Regions from separate parts of the Bradyrhizobium sp. BWC-3-1 genome, predicted to be linked through region 1. Evidence: riboswitches for the same ligand, from Rfam matches in the RefSeq annotation. Region 1 holds a riboswitch; the other holds the start of a gene.

Region 1 (8,424 bases):
TCGACGATCAGGCACACGTCGGTCGTGGTGCCGCCCATATCGAACGTCAGCATCCGGGACGTGCCGAGCTGGCGCGCGATGCTGACCGATGCGGAGACGCCGGCCGCGGGGCCCGACATCGCCATCACCAGCGGCCGCCGCTTCACGGCCGAGATCGGCACCATGGCGCCGGCCGAATGAAACACCTGCAGGCCGGGACCGATCGGCAGCCGCAGCTCCAGTTCGCTGAGATATTCCACCGCAATCGGCATCGCCGCGGCGTTGAACACGGTCGCCGAAGTCCGCTCGTATTCGCGCGCCTCGGGATTGACCTCGTGCGACAGCGAGACGTGGGCAACGACGCCCTTGAGCCGCTCGCCGAGCATCTTCTCGTGCACCGGATTGGCATAGGCATGCAGCAGCGCGACCGCGACACTCTGCACGCCGGTCCCCTTCAGCCAGGCCACCAGACGCTCGATCTCCGCGTCATCCAGCGCCTTCAGCACCCGCGGCCCTCGTGATCGAGGCGCTCAGCAAGCCCGAAGCATCGTTCCGGCGGCACCAGCGGCAGCGATTTTGGCGGGACGTCGAGACGATAGAGATCGCGGCGGCGATAGCGCGCGATCTCCAGCACGTCGGCAAAGCCTTCGGTCGCCACCAGTGCCACTTTCGGCAGCCGTCCTTCGACGATGGCGTTGGTCACGCGCGTGGTGCCGTGGACGAAGCGCTTGACCTCGCTCTTGCGCAGGCCGACCGCCTCGATCGCCTCCAGCATCGCCTGAACCGGAGCTTGAGGTCGCGACGGCACCTTCGCGATCCGTGCCTCCGCGGGGGAGTGTCGGATCGCGATGATGTCGGTGAAGGTGCCGCCGATATCGGTGCCAACTTCCCAGTGATTTTCGTCAGTGCTCATGTGTGGGTCAGCTGCGGACGACATTCGAACCGGACGCCGGGTGGTTCCCGTCCTTCGCGAGGTTCAATCGCAAACCGAGAGCGCTCATCATCATCCCCTGTCATGCCACCGCTTGCGAGCGTGCGACAGAGCGATGGCCTCGGGATAGGGCCAGAGTTGTCGCAATGCACTGGACCAGCCCGCGACCGGCGCGGCGCGGCGAGGCACATTTTAGTGCAGCCCTGCCCGCATGGAGAGCACGTCGGTGTGGATCGTTCGACGCGACATAAGTGCGGCGCACCACGAATTTTCCCGGACGAAACACCACATCCGCTGCAGCGCAATCCACGCGCCCCGCACGCACTGTCTAATTTGCAGGCGATCGACCGGCCCTACGGACCATGCGATTGCTTATGAGCTATGCATGGCAGTCGGCTCAGCCTCTCTTTATTGTACGATCAGTAAGCGGTGGTTTTGCCCGCTCCGGCTCTCAGGCCGCGAAGGACGGACGCAGGCGGCGCCAGCCGATGATGATGCCCGTGATGGAGAACAGAAAGCCAAGGGAGCAGAGCCCGACGACCAAGCCGTCGCGCAGCAACGGGTGCGCGACGAGAACCGGAAAATCCAACGTGTGCAGCGCGCCGTAGAACCAGCGATAGGCCCGCCGCGATGGATCCAGCCTTTGCAGCAAATTGCCGTCGGCGCCGTCGATGTCGAACCAGAGGTCACCGCAATACGAGCGGTAGACCGGGGCGCCCGGGACAGTGGACCGCGCGGGATAGTTGTCGTCCTCGGCAAGTACAGACGGACCGCCGCAGCCGGCCGCCAGGCGCGCGGTCAACCCCTGGACCTCGTGCACATCCAGAGATCTCGTCGGTCCATCGCGGGGCGCGTCCCCTGCCTTGATCAAGGTCTGACCGGCAAGGGCCGTTCGATCCCGCCGATAGAGAGTGCCGTTGAAGGCAAACCATTCGATTTCACGGGCCGATGGCGATACAGGCTGCCGATCGAGCGATGGGGCCGCCGTCCAGTTCGGTGAAGCGTTCATCACGCTGGATTCAGCGGAGGCCCATTGCCCGCGCGAGAACAGCCGCCCGTGATCCATGGAGAGCCAGCCGCTGAAAATCCAGCTCAGCACGAACACCATCGCAACGAGGCCGATGAGATGATGCAGCGCATGCCAGCCGCGATAGGGCGAGCCGATCAGACCGCTGCGAGGTTTGATCCGCGCAAGCCCGAGCACAGAGCCAAGCAAAGCCGCGATCAGGGCCAGCAGCGACAAGGTCCAGACCACGCGATCCCACAGCGACCAGTTGCTTCGCAGGACCGTTGGATAGATCCAGTGCAGCACACTCCCGACCAGATTCCAGGTCCGCTCGTTGCGCGTCGTATCCAGGACGATCTCGCCGGTGAGCGAGGAGACATAGACTTCCCTCCCGTCGGCATCACCGAGGGCAACCCGAAACAAGGGCCGATGGCGGTCAAAGCCGTTCGGCACGCTCCATTGGTCGTAGTCCGAGCGCGCAACGATCTCGGTTGGTCCGGCATCCAGCCCGCGGCTGCGGGCGTGATCTCGCGCGATGGCCAATGCGACGTCGGAAGACGCGACCGACGCGTCGCCCCCATCGGAGGCGCGGATTGCGCCTGCGCGCGATGGCCCCGAGACGACATAGACCGGGCCGTCGCTGCGCTGGATCAGGCGAACGCGCGTCGCATCCGCGATGCCGCTCGCGGCAACGGCATCGGCGACTGCAATCCTCGTCCCAGCACTCGCCAGCGGCCCAAGCCCGGCGAAGCGTTCCGCTTCCGTCAGAGACGGAAACGGAACGAAGTGCATCACGATTCCCGTCGCGAACCACATCGCGAACAGCAGGCAGAACGCGATCCCGAGCCATCGATGCAGCAGGACGATCGCGCGCATCATCGATCAGCATCCTACCATTTGAATGCGGCCGAGAGTTCATAGGTGCGCGGTGCACCCAAGAGGATCTGGTCGGGATAGAACGGATCGCCCCAGATCGCATAGCGCTTGTCGGCGATGTTGCGCACCCGGAAAGTCAGGCGAGCCTGGTCGACCGCGTTGAACACCGTCTTCGGGATGTCGACGAAGGCATAGACGTCCGCGACAGTGTAGGCCTTCATCGTCACGACATTCGCATCGGTGTTGTAGCGGTCGCCGACGTGACGGCCGGTGACGCCGACTTCCACGGGCCACGGCGTGAAGAACCGATACGACGCTCCGGCATTCGCCACGACGCGCGGCACGTTCGGCGGCGTGTTGCCGGAGAACGAGCCGCCGACAAAATTAAAGTCGGCGTAGCGCGCATCGACATAGGCGATGTTGCCCCAGAGACGCAGGGGACCGATCGGACGCACGGACGCGGCAAGCTCGACGCCCTTCGATTCCTGCCGTCCGGCAAGGTTGAGCTGCATGCCGCCGGCCGCGGCATAGACGTTCTTGCGCAGGATGTCGTAGGCCGAGAACGACCACTCCGCCCGGTTGTCCCAGAACAGGTGCTTGACGCCGGTCTCGTAGGTGCGCGCGGTGGTCAGGTTCAGCGGATCGGTCGGATTGAGCAGGAAGATGTTGTTGGCCGAGATGTCTGCGCCGGTGGCGTATTGGCTGAAAAAGGTCAGGCCCGGTACGGCTTCCCAGGTGTAGCCGATACGGCCCGTGGTCGGGACCCAGGATTGCGAGAACGGGAAGTTCGCCTTCTCCAGACCGAACTTGTCGGTCGAATTGCGGTCGAGCCCGATATGCTCGACGCGCAGGCCGCCGACCAGCGCAAAGGTCCGTGTCAACTTCAACCGGTCCTCGAACGACAGCGCCTCATTGTCGATGCGCGCGGTCTGCTGCTGAATGGTGAGCAGGCCGTAATAGCCGCGAGGCGGATCGACCAGCGGAACGGAATCGCCGGGGAAATTTGCGGCGCCCGGCCTCACGAAATCAAGGTAGCTTGAGGAAAGCGTCGTGACCAAACGGTTGTCAAAGCCGGCGATATTCGCATCCCAGATCAAATCGGTGACGTTGCCGACCAAGCGTTGGCTGTGCGCGACATAGAAGCGCTCACGATCGACCATGTTGGTCCCGGAATTGAACGCCTCGATCTCATTGTTGAACCATGTGCGCTCAGCTCCGTAAGCATAGGCTTGACTTTTCAGCGTCAGGTCGGGCGCCAGATTCAGCTCGAAACCGCCGCGCAGCCACACCTCCTTCGCTACGTTCCTGTTGTCGAGGACGTTGTAGTTAGTATTGAAGGTGCGGTCGTCGATCGTGACGGCACCGAGATCGGTTTTGTTGTAGTTCGAGACGTAATTGCCGGAAACGATCCCCGTCGTCGCATGCGAGCCGCTGAAGGCAATCGGCACCAGCGGCGCACCCCAATAGGCTTTCGAGCGATCTTCGCGATACTCGATCGCGCCCCAGACCTTGAGGCTGTCGGAGATGCGGTAGTTGAGCTGGCCGGAGACATCGAGCGTCTTGGTGTTGGTGTCGTCGGCAAAGCCGTTGAGCGAGGAACGGCTGACGTCGAAGCGGTAGTCCAGCCCCTGCACATTGGTGCTGCCGCCCGAGCCGTAATGCGCCCGGAACGAGTTCAGCGAGTCCCAGGAGAAATCCGCCTCGTTCCGGATCGGACCGGTGTGCGGCTGCTTGGTGACGAAGTTGATCGCGCCGCCGGCGGCGCCCTCGCCTGACATCAGTGATGCCGGACCCTTCAGGAATTCGACAGCCTCCAGATTGGCCGTGTCCATGATCCGCGAGGTCATGTTCTGCGGACCGATCTTGATGCCGTTGTAGAGCGTGTTGATCTGGCTGTTGGTGAAGCCGCGCATGGAGAAAGCCGAAGGCTCGGCCGGATTGTCGCCGGCTGTGACGCCCACCGCTCCCTGCGCGACGTCGGAGACTGTGCGGTAGCCCTGCTCGCGCATGGTTGCGGCCGAGATCACCTCCACGGTCGCGGGTGTTTCTCGCACGGTCAGGCCGAGGCGCGAAGCGCTTTCGGCGACGGCATTGGTGTTGAGCGGCGTCTGTGCCGCCGTGGTCGGCACGACGGGCTTGGGCACTGCGGATGCAGTCCCCGGCCGGCGCGCTGCTGCGCGGCGTGAGCTCTGCGCGTCCCGTCCGGCCGGGCTGGACTGCCTGCGGGATTGTGGCGCCGACACCTCGACGGGCGGCAGTGGCTCGCGGGCCTGCTGCGCCAAGGCCGCTGGCATGTCGATGGCGACGAAAGATGTGAGAGCGGCGGATGCCAGTAGGAAACGGCGTGGTCGTACGATACGAAGGGAATACACGGTCTTGGACCTCGGAGTGACGTCAGTGGCACGTCACCGCGAACCAGGGTCCCATCGTCCGGCTTGCAGCCTTCCGATGAAGCCGAATGTCTGTACTCCCCGACCGACATCTTCGCGTGTGACCACGGCTGACGGCAGGTCTCCTGGCTCGCGGGTCAATACCTTGCATCGCCTTCCCGGGACCGAGATACCCAGTGGCTCGTGACGCAAGATTCGCCGCTTACAGTTGCGGGGGCAGCCACGGCATTGGGGACAAACTCCCCGCACCGCATTCCCTTTTCATCCCCTCTCGGGGAAACCGTCGCGAGCATCTAGGATTACGATCCAGACAGAGTCAATGTGCCAGTTGCGGCGTTATTGCCACAACGACCAGTTTCCTTGGAGATAAGCATGGGAGGCGAGACCTTCCTCTGGCTGATACGGCACGCGCCCGTCGATGGCGTCGCGGGGACGATCCATGCGGCCGACGCACCGGCCGATCTCGGCGCTCGGGCGCAGCTGGAGGCACTGCGGCAGCGCCTGCCGCGGGACGCCGCGAGCTATGCGAGCCCGTCGCGGCGCACCGTCGAAACGGCCCGCGCGCTGGGGCTCGAGCCGCTGCAGCTGGACGAATTCAGCGAGCAAGACTTTGGCGACTGGACCGGCCGTCGGCATGACGAACTCGCCGCGACCGGTGGCGAGGCCTATGCACGGTTCTGGAGCGATCTGGCGCGCGGACGGCCGCCCGGCGGCGAAAGCTTTGAGGAACAGGTCGCGCGGGTCCGCCTGGGTTTGTCGAAGATCGGCACCGGGGCCGCAACGCTCGTCGTGCATTCCGGCACGATCCGGGCGGCGCTGTGCATCGCGCTCGACCTGACGCCACAAGCGGCCCTGCGCTTCATGATCGATCCGCTGTCGCTGACCAGGATTGACCGGCTCGCGACCGGCTGGCGCGTCGTCTCCGTCAATCAGCGGACGATTTGATCAGGCCGGACGATCAGGCACATTGGCCTGCGCAAAGGTCGCCATGCCGTTGTGGAGCGCGCAGGCCGACCGCACCAGCGGCAGCGCGATGGCCGCGCCCGATCCTTCGCCGAGCCTGAGATCCAGGCTGATCAGCGGCTGCACGTTCAGCGCGCGCAGCACCAGCCGATGCCCCTGCTCCGCCGACTGGTGCGAGGCCAGCAGGAACAGCTGGCACGAAGGGTTGAGCCGCACCGCCGCCAGCGCCGCGACCGACACGATGAAGCCGTCGATCAACACGGGGATGCGGTGCTGTGCAGCCGCGATAACGGCACCGCAGATGGCGGCGATCTCGAGACCGCCGACGGCGCACAGGATCTTTTCGGGCGCAGCGCCCGCAATGTCATGGCGTGCGATTGCAGCGTCGATCACCCGCGCCTTGTGCGCACGGCCGGCCGCGTCGATGCCGGTACCGCTGCCCGCGATCTCCGCGGCGCTCACGCCGAGCAAGCCGGCCGCGATCGCCGCCGATGTCGTGGTGTTGCCGATGCCCATCTCGCCGAAGATCAGAAGATCGGGCTGCCCGGCCTGTGCGCGCGTCACCGCACGTCGGCCGGCTTCGAACGCAAATGCCAGCTCCGTGGGGGTGAGCGCAGCTTCGACGCTGAAATCGCGCGTACCGCTGCGCGGCTTGTCGGTCACGATTCCAGCCATCTCCTCCTGCGCCAGCGTGCCGGCGTCGACGACCTCCAGGCTGGAGCCCAGCTCACGCGCCAGCACCGAGATTGCGGCACCGCCGGAGGCGAAGTTCGCCAGCATCGCGATCGTCACTTCCTGCGGATAGGCCGAGATGCCCTGCGCGACGATGCCGTGATCGCCGGCGAAGATGATGATCGGCACCCGCGCCGCGCGCGGCTGCTCGGTTGCTTGCAGGCCCGCAAGCTCGATCGCGAGCTGCTCGAGCCGGCCGAGCGCGCCGGTCGGTTTCGTCAGTTGCGCCTGCCGCGCCACCGCCGCCCCGCGATGGACTGCGGAGATATCGGGGCATTGTTGGGTGACCCATTCGGGGAGCATGCTGCCTCGCTTGCCTCACAGCCTGCGCTTGAGGATGTAACTGTCCATGATCCAGCCGTGCCGTTCGCGCGCCTCTTGCCGCACGGCGACGATGCGCGGGCCGATCTCGGCCAGCGCGCCGGACATCACGATCTGATCGGGCATGCCGAGATAGGCCCCCCACCAGATGTGCAGGCCCGCCGGATCAAGCGACTGGAACGCCGTGCCGCCGTCGAGCATCACCACCACGGTATCGACACCTGCCGGCCAACCGCCATCGCGCAAGCGGCGTCCGGTCGAAACTAGAAAGGGCTCGCCGATGTCGTTGAGCGGCAACGCATGCGCCGCACACAGCGCCTGGATCGAGGTGATGCCGGGCACGACCTCGATTGTCGGCAAGGGATCGAGCCGCCGCGCGATACGCAGCGAGGAATCGTAAAGCGAGGGATCGCCCCAGATCAGCAGCGCGACCTTGCCCTCGCCTTCGAGATGATCCCCGATCGTCTGCGACCAGACGGCGGCCACGGCATCATGCCAATCGTCCACGCCCTTGCGATAGTCCGCTTCAGCGGCGTCCCGCACGGGCAGATCGAACTCGGCAATGCGGGTCGTGTCGCTGGTGAGCACATCGGCGCAGATCGTCCGCCTGAGATCGGCGAGGTCGGACTTGGCCGTCCCCTTGCGGGGGATCAGGACGAGATCGGCCGCGTTGATGGCAGTAATCGCGGCACGCGTGAGCTGCTCGGGATCGCCGCAACCGATGCCTATCAGAGAGAGCGTGAGCATCGTGCCTGCGAAAGGCGGCCGCACATGGGGCCGCCCGTTCGCTTGTCTCTAGGCGGCGTTGTGCAAACGCGGCGTGACGAGGCCGGGCGCGGTGACGCCGCGCAGCGACTTTGCCAGCGCCAGCACGCCGAGATCGGCGAGCGGCTCAATCACGATGACCAGCGCATAGGACGCCGCGAAGGTCGCGATGTTGGCGAGGTTGGTCGCGCCGAAGCCGGAGCCATAAATCGCCCAGAACGCCACCCAGGCGATGACGCCCGCCTGATAGGTCGTCGAAAGCGCCAGCGCCTGGCGGTACTTCAGATCGACATAGGCCGTGTTGCTTGAAATGATCCGCGTGGCGATCGCCTGGATTCCGAACAGCGGCACCAATAGCGTGGTGACGTTCATGCCATATTGCGGCAGGTCGGGCGGCTCGAAGAAGATGCCCTGGAACAGCAGGCCAAACGCGAGGCCGAAGGCCGCAGGCGCCGCGCCAA
Region 2 (8,424 bases), 2.0 Mb from region 1:
GTTTGACGCGTGTACCCTTAGCCGCCGCGGCGCCGAGGCGCATGTGCGAATGCGGCACCCGACCTGGGGCGTTGTTCCACCGGCCTATTTCATCCCGGAATCTCACGATCCGCATTTTAGGAACTTGTCGCAGTTCGTGATCGACCGCGCGATCAAGGATTGGCAGTATCTTCTGGAGCAGCAAACTTCGATCGATCTCTCCATCAATCTCCCGGCAGCATTCCTGATTGACCCGCAGGCGGTACGCGATCTCTGTCGGCGCATGCCGTCGCACGCCGCTTTCGGCGGTTTGACGATTGAAATCGAGAGCGTGGAAGCGATCGAGAACCTAGATCTCCTGGTCGAGGTTGCGCGTGAGGTTCGCTTTCACAACATTGGCCTTGCAATCGACAATGTCGGTGCCAATTGGCCGCAGCTGATGGGGGTGACAAAATTCCCGTTCATGAAATTGAAAGTGGATCGTCAGTTCGTCGGCGGCTGCGCGAATGGGCCCCTCAAGCGAACGGTGTGCCGCCATATCGTCGATCTAGCCAAAGAGTACAATGTGCGCACCGTCGCCGAAGGTGTGGAGAGCCAGGCTGACCTAATCGCTGTGGCCGAACTCGGCTTCGACCTTGCGCAGGGCCATCTGTTCGGAAAAGCCATGCCACTGAAGCAATTTGCACAGTCATCTTTCAACCCTGCTCCAGCTCGTCTAAAATAGTTGCGAGTGGCTGAGTGCGGCCAAGCGACGCTCAGGAGCACCGCCATGCCTACTCGGCACCAGGCATGAGGCTGAGTGCAATTCGGTCTGCAGGGCCAGTGTCGCTCGTCCCGCCGCCACTTCATTTCCCTCCGAAGCTTGTTATACCACAAGCCCGTTTTGGCAAGCCTCCAGCGAGTCCTCCGCGCAGCTAGCGTTGCAGCCATGAGCGAGGCTTGCACAAACCTCCAGTCGGGGTGTGTGACCGGAGGTTTGCCGAGATCCAACGTAGACCTGCGTCCGTTGGCGGTTTTTTGTCGCCGCCGGTTGAGGAAGCGTCAGCCTCGCTTGCCCCCGCGCTGACGTGCCAAACAAACCGACGGACGCTTCCAGCGTCAAGTCGCGACTGACTCTCGCAAGACGGGCCGAGGGCTCGTAGCCTGAAATTGAAGCGACCTGTTGCTGTCGCAGATGCAACATGGTCTCAGACCCGGGACAGCCGAATTGGGCAAATTGCCCAACATTGAGCGCGTCTGCGTTTGGCACGGCATTTGAAAGGGATCGCCCATGGCATCGCTCGCCTAAGGAGTCGGAAGGCATGGCTTACAAGATCGTCGCTTCGCAATGCACCGTTTGTGGCGCATGTGAGTTCGAGTGTCCCAACGCGGCGATCAGTCTGAAGCGCGACATTTACGTTATCGATGCCAAAAAATGTACGGAGTGCGAGGGCCATTGCGACACGCCGCAATGCGCGGTGGTCTGTCCGGTCCCTGACACCTGTGTCCCGTCCAAGACAGGATAGGCAGCCCGCGACCAAAAGGCCTCATCGCTCGATTTCGCGAACGAAGTTGTAGATGTGGGACCTTGAGGAGACCACGACCGCATGGGGCGCATCGAGGTCGATTAACATCGTTATGAGCTTAAGACGCTGAGCGACTCCGAGGAACCCCTCAAAGGGCTCTGTCGGAGGACACCGTCGAAATTGTCACGAACAAGGACAAGGCCCTCGATGCTCAGTGGCCGCGTTAAGGCCTATCATCGCTGGCCGCGAGTCGAGGCGAGGCAGACCGGCGTCGAGCGGCCACGGACGCATCGAAGCCGGCGCAAAAGTCGCTCAGCACGTGAACACCTATTGCACCGAGAAGATCATCTTGGCCAACCTCACGGAGGCGGACGACCTCGTGCCTGGTCGGGCCGCCGAACACCAAGGAGCCGACCTGATCATCCGTGCGGTCCTGGAGCAATCCGGCTTTCGAAATGTCTAGGGAGCCTCGTGGGCTGTGACCAAACGGATGCCGGCCGAGATGATCGCACCTTCCCGACGCGCTGGTTCGAAAAGCTGCTGACGGAAAAGGTCGCCTCCTCGCGATCACACAGATACCGAAAGCGGCCCGGGTTCGTTCCGGTCGTGGAGCTCAACCCTTACGCGAGCAACGAGCGAATGCATTTCACAGCGGAGCCTCCACAGATCCGGGCGTGTTCACCAGGCCGCGAGCAAGACCGTCGTGCCCGCCTAGTGCGCTCGTAATCGCTTGGGCAATATCGCAGCGAGAATCGGTAGGTTGACGCATCGATCCTCGTGCGCATAATTCAAGCCGTCGCGGTCTCCGGATTTCGTTTGATCTGGAGCTAAGAGGGAAGCCGGTGCAATGCCGGCGCTGCCCCCGCAACTGTAAGCGGCGAGCCGCTGTCCAACGAAGTCACTGAAGCCATGCGGCTTCGGGAAGGCCGGACAGCAGCGACGACCCGTGAGCCAGGAGACCTGCCTCGACAAGATATCGTCCACGGGCGGGGCGTCCCGGTGTGCGCCAAGCAGTTGTCGCTCACGCGATGTTCGCTGTCTGCGTCCGCCATGGCCTTTGCCCCAACATGGGGTCTAAGCTATGTCAATCCTTTCGCTTCCCGTTGCCACACTGGGGACGTCACGCATCGGCCCACGACGCGAACTCAAATTCGCGCTCGAGAGCTACTGGGCGGGAAAATCCAGCGAAGCCGAGCTCCTCGAGGCGGGGAGTGGACTTCGTGCCGCTAATTGGGCACGGCAGAAATCCCGCGGTGCGACCGTCATTCCTTCGAATGACTTCTCGCTCTACGACCATGTGCTCGATACCAGCCTAATGGTCGGCGCCATTCCCGACGTTTACGGCTGGAACGAAGGTCCTGTGTCGCTCAAAACCTACTTCACCATGGCGCGTGGCGCTCAAGACGGTGGTCACGCTCAGCATGGGCCCGGCGTAGCCGCACAGGAGATGACGAAGTGGTTCGATACGAACTACCACTACATGGTGCCGGAATTTCACCAGGATCAGATCTTTAAGTATGCCTCTCGGAAGCCGATCGAGGAATATGAGGAGGCAAGAAGCCTCGGCTATCAGACGCGGCCCGTCCTAGTGGGCCCAGTCACTTTCCTGAAGCTCGGCAAAAGCGTAAATCCCGCCTTCAATCCGCTGTCGCTGCTTGATCGACTCCTCCCCGTCTATGTCGATGTTCTCCGCGAACTAGCCTCGCGCGGCGCTGAATGGGTTCAGCTCGACGAGCCATGCCTAGTGATGGACGTCGACGAAGCATCTCGGGCCGCTGTCCGCCGGGCCTATGCTCATTTCGCTAAGGCCGTGCCGACCCTTAAAATCATGCTGGCCACATACTTCGGGGGTGTCGGCGACAATCTTGAAACAGTATTGGCCTTGCCCGTTGCCGGGGTTCATGTCGACCTGGTTCGTGCACCTGACCAGTTGGACGCGATTGTCGCCAGAGCAGGTAGAGATCTCGTGGTCTCGCTCGGTGTCGTTGATGGTCGCAACGTGTGGCGCTCTAATCTGCCGGCGCTACTCGACCAACTTGCTCCTATGGTCAAAAAACTGGGCAGGGACCGTGTTCAGATTGCCCCCTCCTGCTCGCTGCTACATGTTCCGACCGACATTGAACTAGAGATCGATCTCGATCCCAATCTGAAGACGTGGTTGGCGTTCTCAGTGCAGAAGATCAAGGAACTTTCGATATTGGGCAAAGCGCTGGCTGGCTATGCTGCCGACGTGGCCGATGAACTCACGCTCTCAGAGGATGCATCCGTCACCCGCGAAACATCGCCGAAGATCCACAGTGCGAACGTCGCCGGACGAATGGCCGCGATCGACGATAGCATGCGTCGCCGTCGCAGTGCGTTCACCCAGCGCGCCGACGTCCAACGCGTCGCCTTCGCATTGCCGATGTTTCCAACCACAACCATCGGATCCTTCCCGCAAACGGCGGACGTCCGCAATGCGCGTGCAGCTCATGCGCGGGGAGCGCTGAATGACACGCAGTACGAGCAGCTTCTGAAAGCGGAGACAGCCCATACCGTGCATTGGCAGGAAGATATCGGCCTGGACGTGCTCGTACACGGTGAGTTCGAGCGCAATGACATGGTTCAATACTTTGGCGAGCAGCTGTTGGGTTTCGCATTCACCAAGCACGGCTGGGTTCAGTCTTATGGCTCGCGGTGCGTTCGCCCTCCTATCCTGTTTGGAGATGTCTCCCGCCCGAAGCCCATGACCGTTAAATGGTGGCGACATGCGCAGTCTCTGACCAAAAAACCCGTCAAGGCTATGCTGACCGGACCGGTGACGATCCTGAACTGGTCGTTTGTCCGTGACGACATCCCGCGGAGCGAGACATGCCGACAGATCGCTCTCGCGATCCGAGACGAGGTCATCGACCTTGAGGCGGCTGGAGCGACCATGATCCAGATCGACGAGGCTGCGTTGCGGGAGGGATTGCCGCTGCGCAAATCGCAGTGGAAGGACTATCTCGATTGGGCAGTGGACAGTTTCCGCGTTTGCTCCTCCGCTGTCGCTGACGGAACTCAGATCCATACGCACATGTGCTATTCCGAGTTCAACGAAATCATCGATGCGATCGCAGCAATGGATGCCGACGTCATTTCAATCGAGGCGTCGCGCTCCAAAATGGAATTGCTCGACGCTTTCAAGAGCTACAAATATCCTAATGAAATCGGGCCAGGCGTCTATGACATTCATTCACCGCGCATTCCCGCAGCAGCCGAGATCAAGCAGCTGATTGTGTTGGCGCGGCAGCGAGTTTCCGATCGGCAGCTCTGGATCAATCCCGACTGCGGACTGAAAACTCGAAGATGGGAGGAGGTGCGTCCCGCGCTCGTCAATATGGTGGCCGCCGCACGTGAGTTGCGGGCCGAGGCATGATCGTACGGAGCGTGTCGCCAACGTATCTGTGAATAAGATGAACGCGCTTTGGGAGCTCGCGATATCCTTGCGAGCTTCCAAAGTTTCCAGCGCCTGCGAATGCCGGTTTGCCCCGGCGGAGGCGATCGCATACAGTGGCGACAAGCTCGAATCCGGCGGACGACCGCATGCCGGCCATACCGATTAGGTGACAATTCCAAGTCACTTACGCTCGACGCGAACCACGGTCCTATCGCTTCATTTATCCATCGCGTGGATGCGTCCCATCACAACAATCTATTTTACCGCCCCTGCGGAATTTCATACCTAATTTGCGCCTTCGCGCGGTCTTCGGGAAGATTTGCTGGTATTCGGCGGTGCCAAAATACTGGCGCGTGACGGCAAACTGACGGTTGAGTTTCAGGGCTCGGCAGTCAAACCGCCTGCGCGATGGATCCCAGCTCCATCAAGGCGCTGCCCGTGCCAACCGGACAGCTGGCAAGTGGTGAGCAAGTCCTGAAGTTTACGACAGGAGCGAAAGGCAAGCGGCTCGCTAAGTTGTGCAGAGCGATATCCGCTTCTCCTTGTTTGACGGCGAATGCCCTCGTCGTAAGTCGATCGCCGGTAGTCCTCCCTACCGACGAAAGCTGGAACGATGCGGAAAGCAGCGTCGCTCCCGCGTGACTTTCGCCCGGCCTCACATTGAGGCCGGGCGGCTTTTTATGTGCCTGCTTATCAGTGACAGCAGGGGATCATTCATTTTGGCGTCATTGCGGGACCCCGGGTTCTTGGAGCGCATCTGTTGCTGTTCGGCAGGGAATGAGGCCGGTGCTGCTAAGGCTATCTGTCTATTGAAGGCTTTGGTGTCGTGTTGGTGCGCGTCGGCAGTATCGGATATTCGATCTTAGGCAGCCGACCGGTCAGCGAGTTCAGAAATGAGACAATGTCGTTTTCCTCTCTATCGCTAAGCTTGGTGCCGAGCTGGATTTCACTCATCAGGGCAACAGCTTGCTTCAGGCTCCAAACCTGTCCCGAATGAAAGTAAGGGGCTCGCAACGCGACGTTTCGCAATGGCGCCGCGCGGAAGACATATTCGTCGCCGACCGCCCTGGTGACCGCAAACCGGCCCTTATCGGCGTCCGGAAGCACGCTTGCGTCCGGCTTTTTCATCACGCCGAACGGGAAGTAGGCCTGTCCACCGAGATTGATACCATTGTGGCAAGAAGAACATCCCTTCGCCATAAACAGCGCCAACCCTGACTTCTGCTGATCATCGAGAGCATGTGTATTGCCCTCCAGATACTGATCGAATGGAGCCGCAGGTGTAATGAGAGTCGCTTCAAAAGCCTCGATCGCCTTCGCAAAATTTTCAAACGTGACCGATCTCGCTTCGTTCGGAAAAGCGTTCTTGAACAAGACGACATAGCTGGGCATTGAGTTCAAGATACCGAGCACATGATCTGGAGTCGCATTCATTTCGGCACTCGCCTGCACAGGGCCGGCGGCTTGCGCCTTGAGGTCCGCGGCGCGTCCGTCCCAAAATTGCGCCGCATTGAACACTGCGTTGTAGACAGTTGGGGCCCGGCGCAGGCCGACCTTCCAGCCGTGACCAACGGAGGTCGGACCGGCATCGACTCCGCCGGTGCCGAGATTGTGGCACGTATTGCAGCTAATGATCCCGCTCGCCGATAGCCGCGGATCGAAGAACAGCATCTTGCCAAGCTCGACCTTTCCATGCGTCACCGGATTGTCTTTTACCGCAGGAATGACCGAGGGGATTGGATGGAAGATCTGCTTGGCGTTTCTCATCAGATCATCGTCGGCGTTAGCTCCTGATGACATCAGCAGCCCAATAGCTAAAATCGATGCTTCAGCGACAAGCCGAAGCTCCGGGATTGACATGTTCATACACCGCCTCATTAGTTCTGATTGTTAAACAAGGAAACAGTCGAAAGCGATGCCACGCGTTCCTCGACGGTCCGGCGCAGTATGCAGCGGATCATCTGAAGCGAGGCTGCATCAAAATGTGCGACTTTGCAGCTCGCCGCCGGCGTTCACGCACGGGCTTGAGGGGCTTACGTGATTCGCGAGTTGGCTTTGAGCTTAGATCGCGCCCTTTCTGTTGGTCGATCAGCCTAGCGCCTCAACGTTCGGCGTGATGGTCGATCTGACAACAACAAGTGTGCCGCAAGCAGTAAGCTGTCCTGTGGCCGCATCGTTGCTCCATCGAGCGATTGGGTGGCCAATACGCTCCCGCAAAGTTGATGTATCCGTCTTACTCCGCAGGCCGCGCTCAGCGCTCACGGTGTCATTGGACAATTAGCAACTGCGATGCCAGTTGCGTCCGAGATGCAAGTTGCTGATCTAGTTGTAGAACGGGTCCGGACGAACAAACAAAGTCTGATGTCTTGGTTTGATCACTACATTCAGTGTCACAGATGCCACAAGCGCCAGGCCCGGCTAGAGGTGATCGTAGATACTTTTGTGGTGAGGTTCGCTTGCTAGCTTGCCGGCCGCACGCGGGAACGGCGGTAACAAGACCTACGCAGCTGGGCGAGACACTGAGAGGCGCCCGGCGGTGCGCATCGTTCACGATTTCGCCGAGCCCGGCCGACTGAAGCCTCTCCGACTTATATCCGGGCCGCTCTGGCGCGCCGTCACCACGAAGCCCGGCTCGTTTGTAAGGACGAGCCTCAGAACCGAACATGGCTTCTTTCAATTCCACCTGAGGTTCGCTGGCATGGCAATTGCCGTGCTCAAGTCTGAAAGGCGCGGCTGCCCAGAGTTTGACGGTGCGACCGTCCGATTAATCGCTACTCCAATTTGACAGAGACCGGCCTGACCCCTGATCAGGCGGGTGTTGGTTGGATTACCTAGTCGGCCCACTCACGTTGCTGCTAGCTTTTGAAATCCTGCGGCCTGAGGGCAAAATAAGCTGAACTTCTGCAGGAGCAACCGCTACTTCGCGCTCTTGCGTTGAAGGACGCCGATACAAGAGGACACGCTGAGAGGAGATCGTGACATCATGTCCGCAGATGGCCCAAGTCCTGATATCTATCGGCGTCTTAGCGAGGAAGGACGTGATTGAGCACTTGTCCATGGCTGGTTCAAGTTGGATACGGTATCCGTGATGGTTTCGATTGACGATCGCTTGAATGAGATCAGATCCGTACGGAATGACATTTGGCGTTGTCGCAGAAGGCTTCAAAGCGAGCTAGATGATCTCCAGCGTAAGATGCTCGAGGAGCGTCTGCTTGAGCGGCAGTCTGCCTTTGAACGGCTCGTCTCGGCCACGTTTCCTTTTACATTGAGATTGTGAAGCAAAATTTCGGGACCTGTGCCACGGGAGCATTCCGCGTCAAATAGCGTCCGCTCACAGAGCGCCTGCGCCTGGGTCAGGAATGTAGCTCCGGCGCCGGGGCCGTCGCGCCCCTCATGGCCGCCGCCCACCTGAAAAGCTCGGCCCATAGCCTTGGTTCACCGACGTGCTGCCCACTGAGCACCGACAATGAAATCGTTCCGGCACCATCCAAGGGCACTGCCGGGGGATGCGGCTTGCCTCGA

What was found. A riboswitch is a leader RNA that binds a small molecule or an ion and turns the genes downstream of it on or off. The one in region 1 is predicted to bind cobalamin.
Region 2: linked by a shared signal. The riboswitch ahead of metE (5-methyltetrahydropteroyltriglutamate--homocysteine S-methyltransferase) and the one ahead of RX329_RS28900 (TonB-dependent receptor) in region 1 are both predicted to bind cobalamin.

The regions. Positions count from the first base shown of each region.
Region 1 covers NZ_CP136625.1:5,949,557-5,957,980, forward strand. The annotation lists partial or broken gene RX329_RS28890 (hydantoinase/oxoprolinase family protein) at 1-892, opposite strand, end outside; gene RX329_RS28895 (PepSY domain-containing protein) at 1,362-2,795, opposite strand; gene RX329_RS28900 (TonB-dependent receptor) at 2,807-5,164, opposite strand; cobalamin riboswitch at 5,280-5,482, opposite strand; gene RX329_RS28905 (histidine phosphatase family protein) at 5,555-6,127, shown strand; gene cobT (nicotinate-nucleotide--dimethylbenzimidazole phosphoribosyltransferase) at 6,128-7,180, opposite strand; gene cobF (precorrin-6A synthase (deacetylating)) at 7,196-7,945, opposite strand; gene RX329_RS28920 (energy-coupling factor ABC transporter permease) at 7,994-8,424, opposite strand, start outside.
Region 2 covers NZ_CP136625.1:7,953,812-7,962,235, reverse strand. The annotation lists gene RX329_RS38200 (EAL domain-containing response regulator) at 1-703, shown strand, start outside; gene RX329_RS38195 (4Fe-4S binding protein) at 1,281-1,484, shown strand; cobalamin riboswitch at 2,267-2,467, shown strand; gene metE (5-methyltetrahydropteroyltriglutamate--homocysteine S-methyltransferase) at 2,566-4,881, shown strand; gene RX329_RS38185 (cytochrome-c peroxidase) at 5,701-6,768, opposite strand.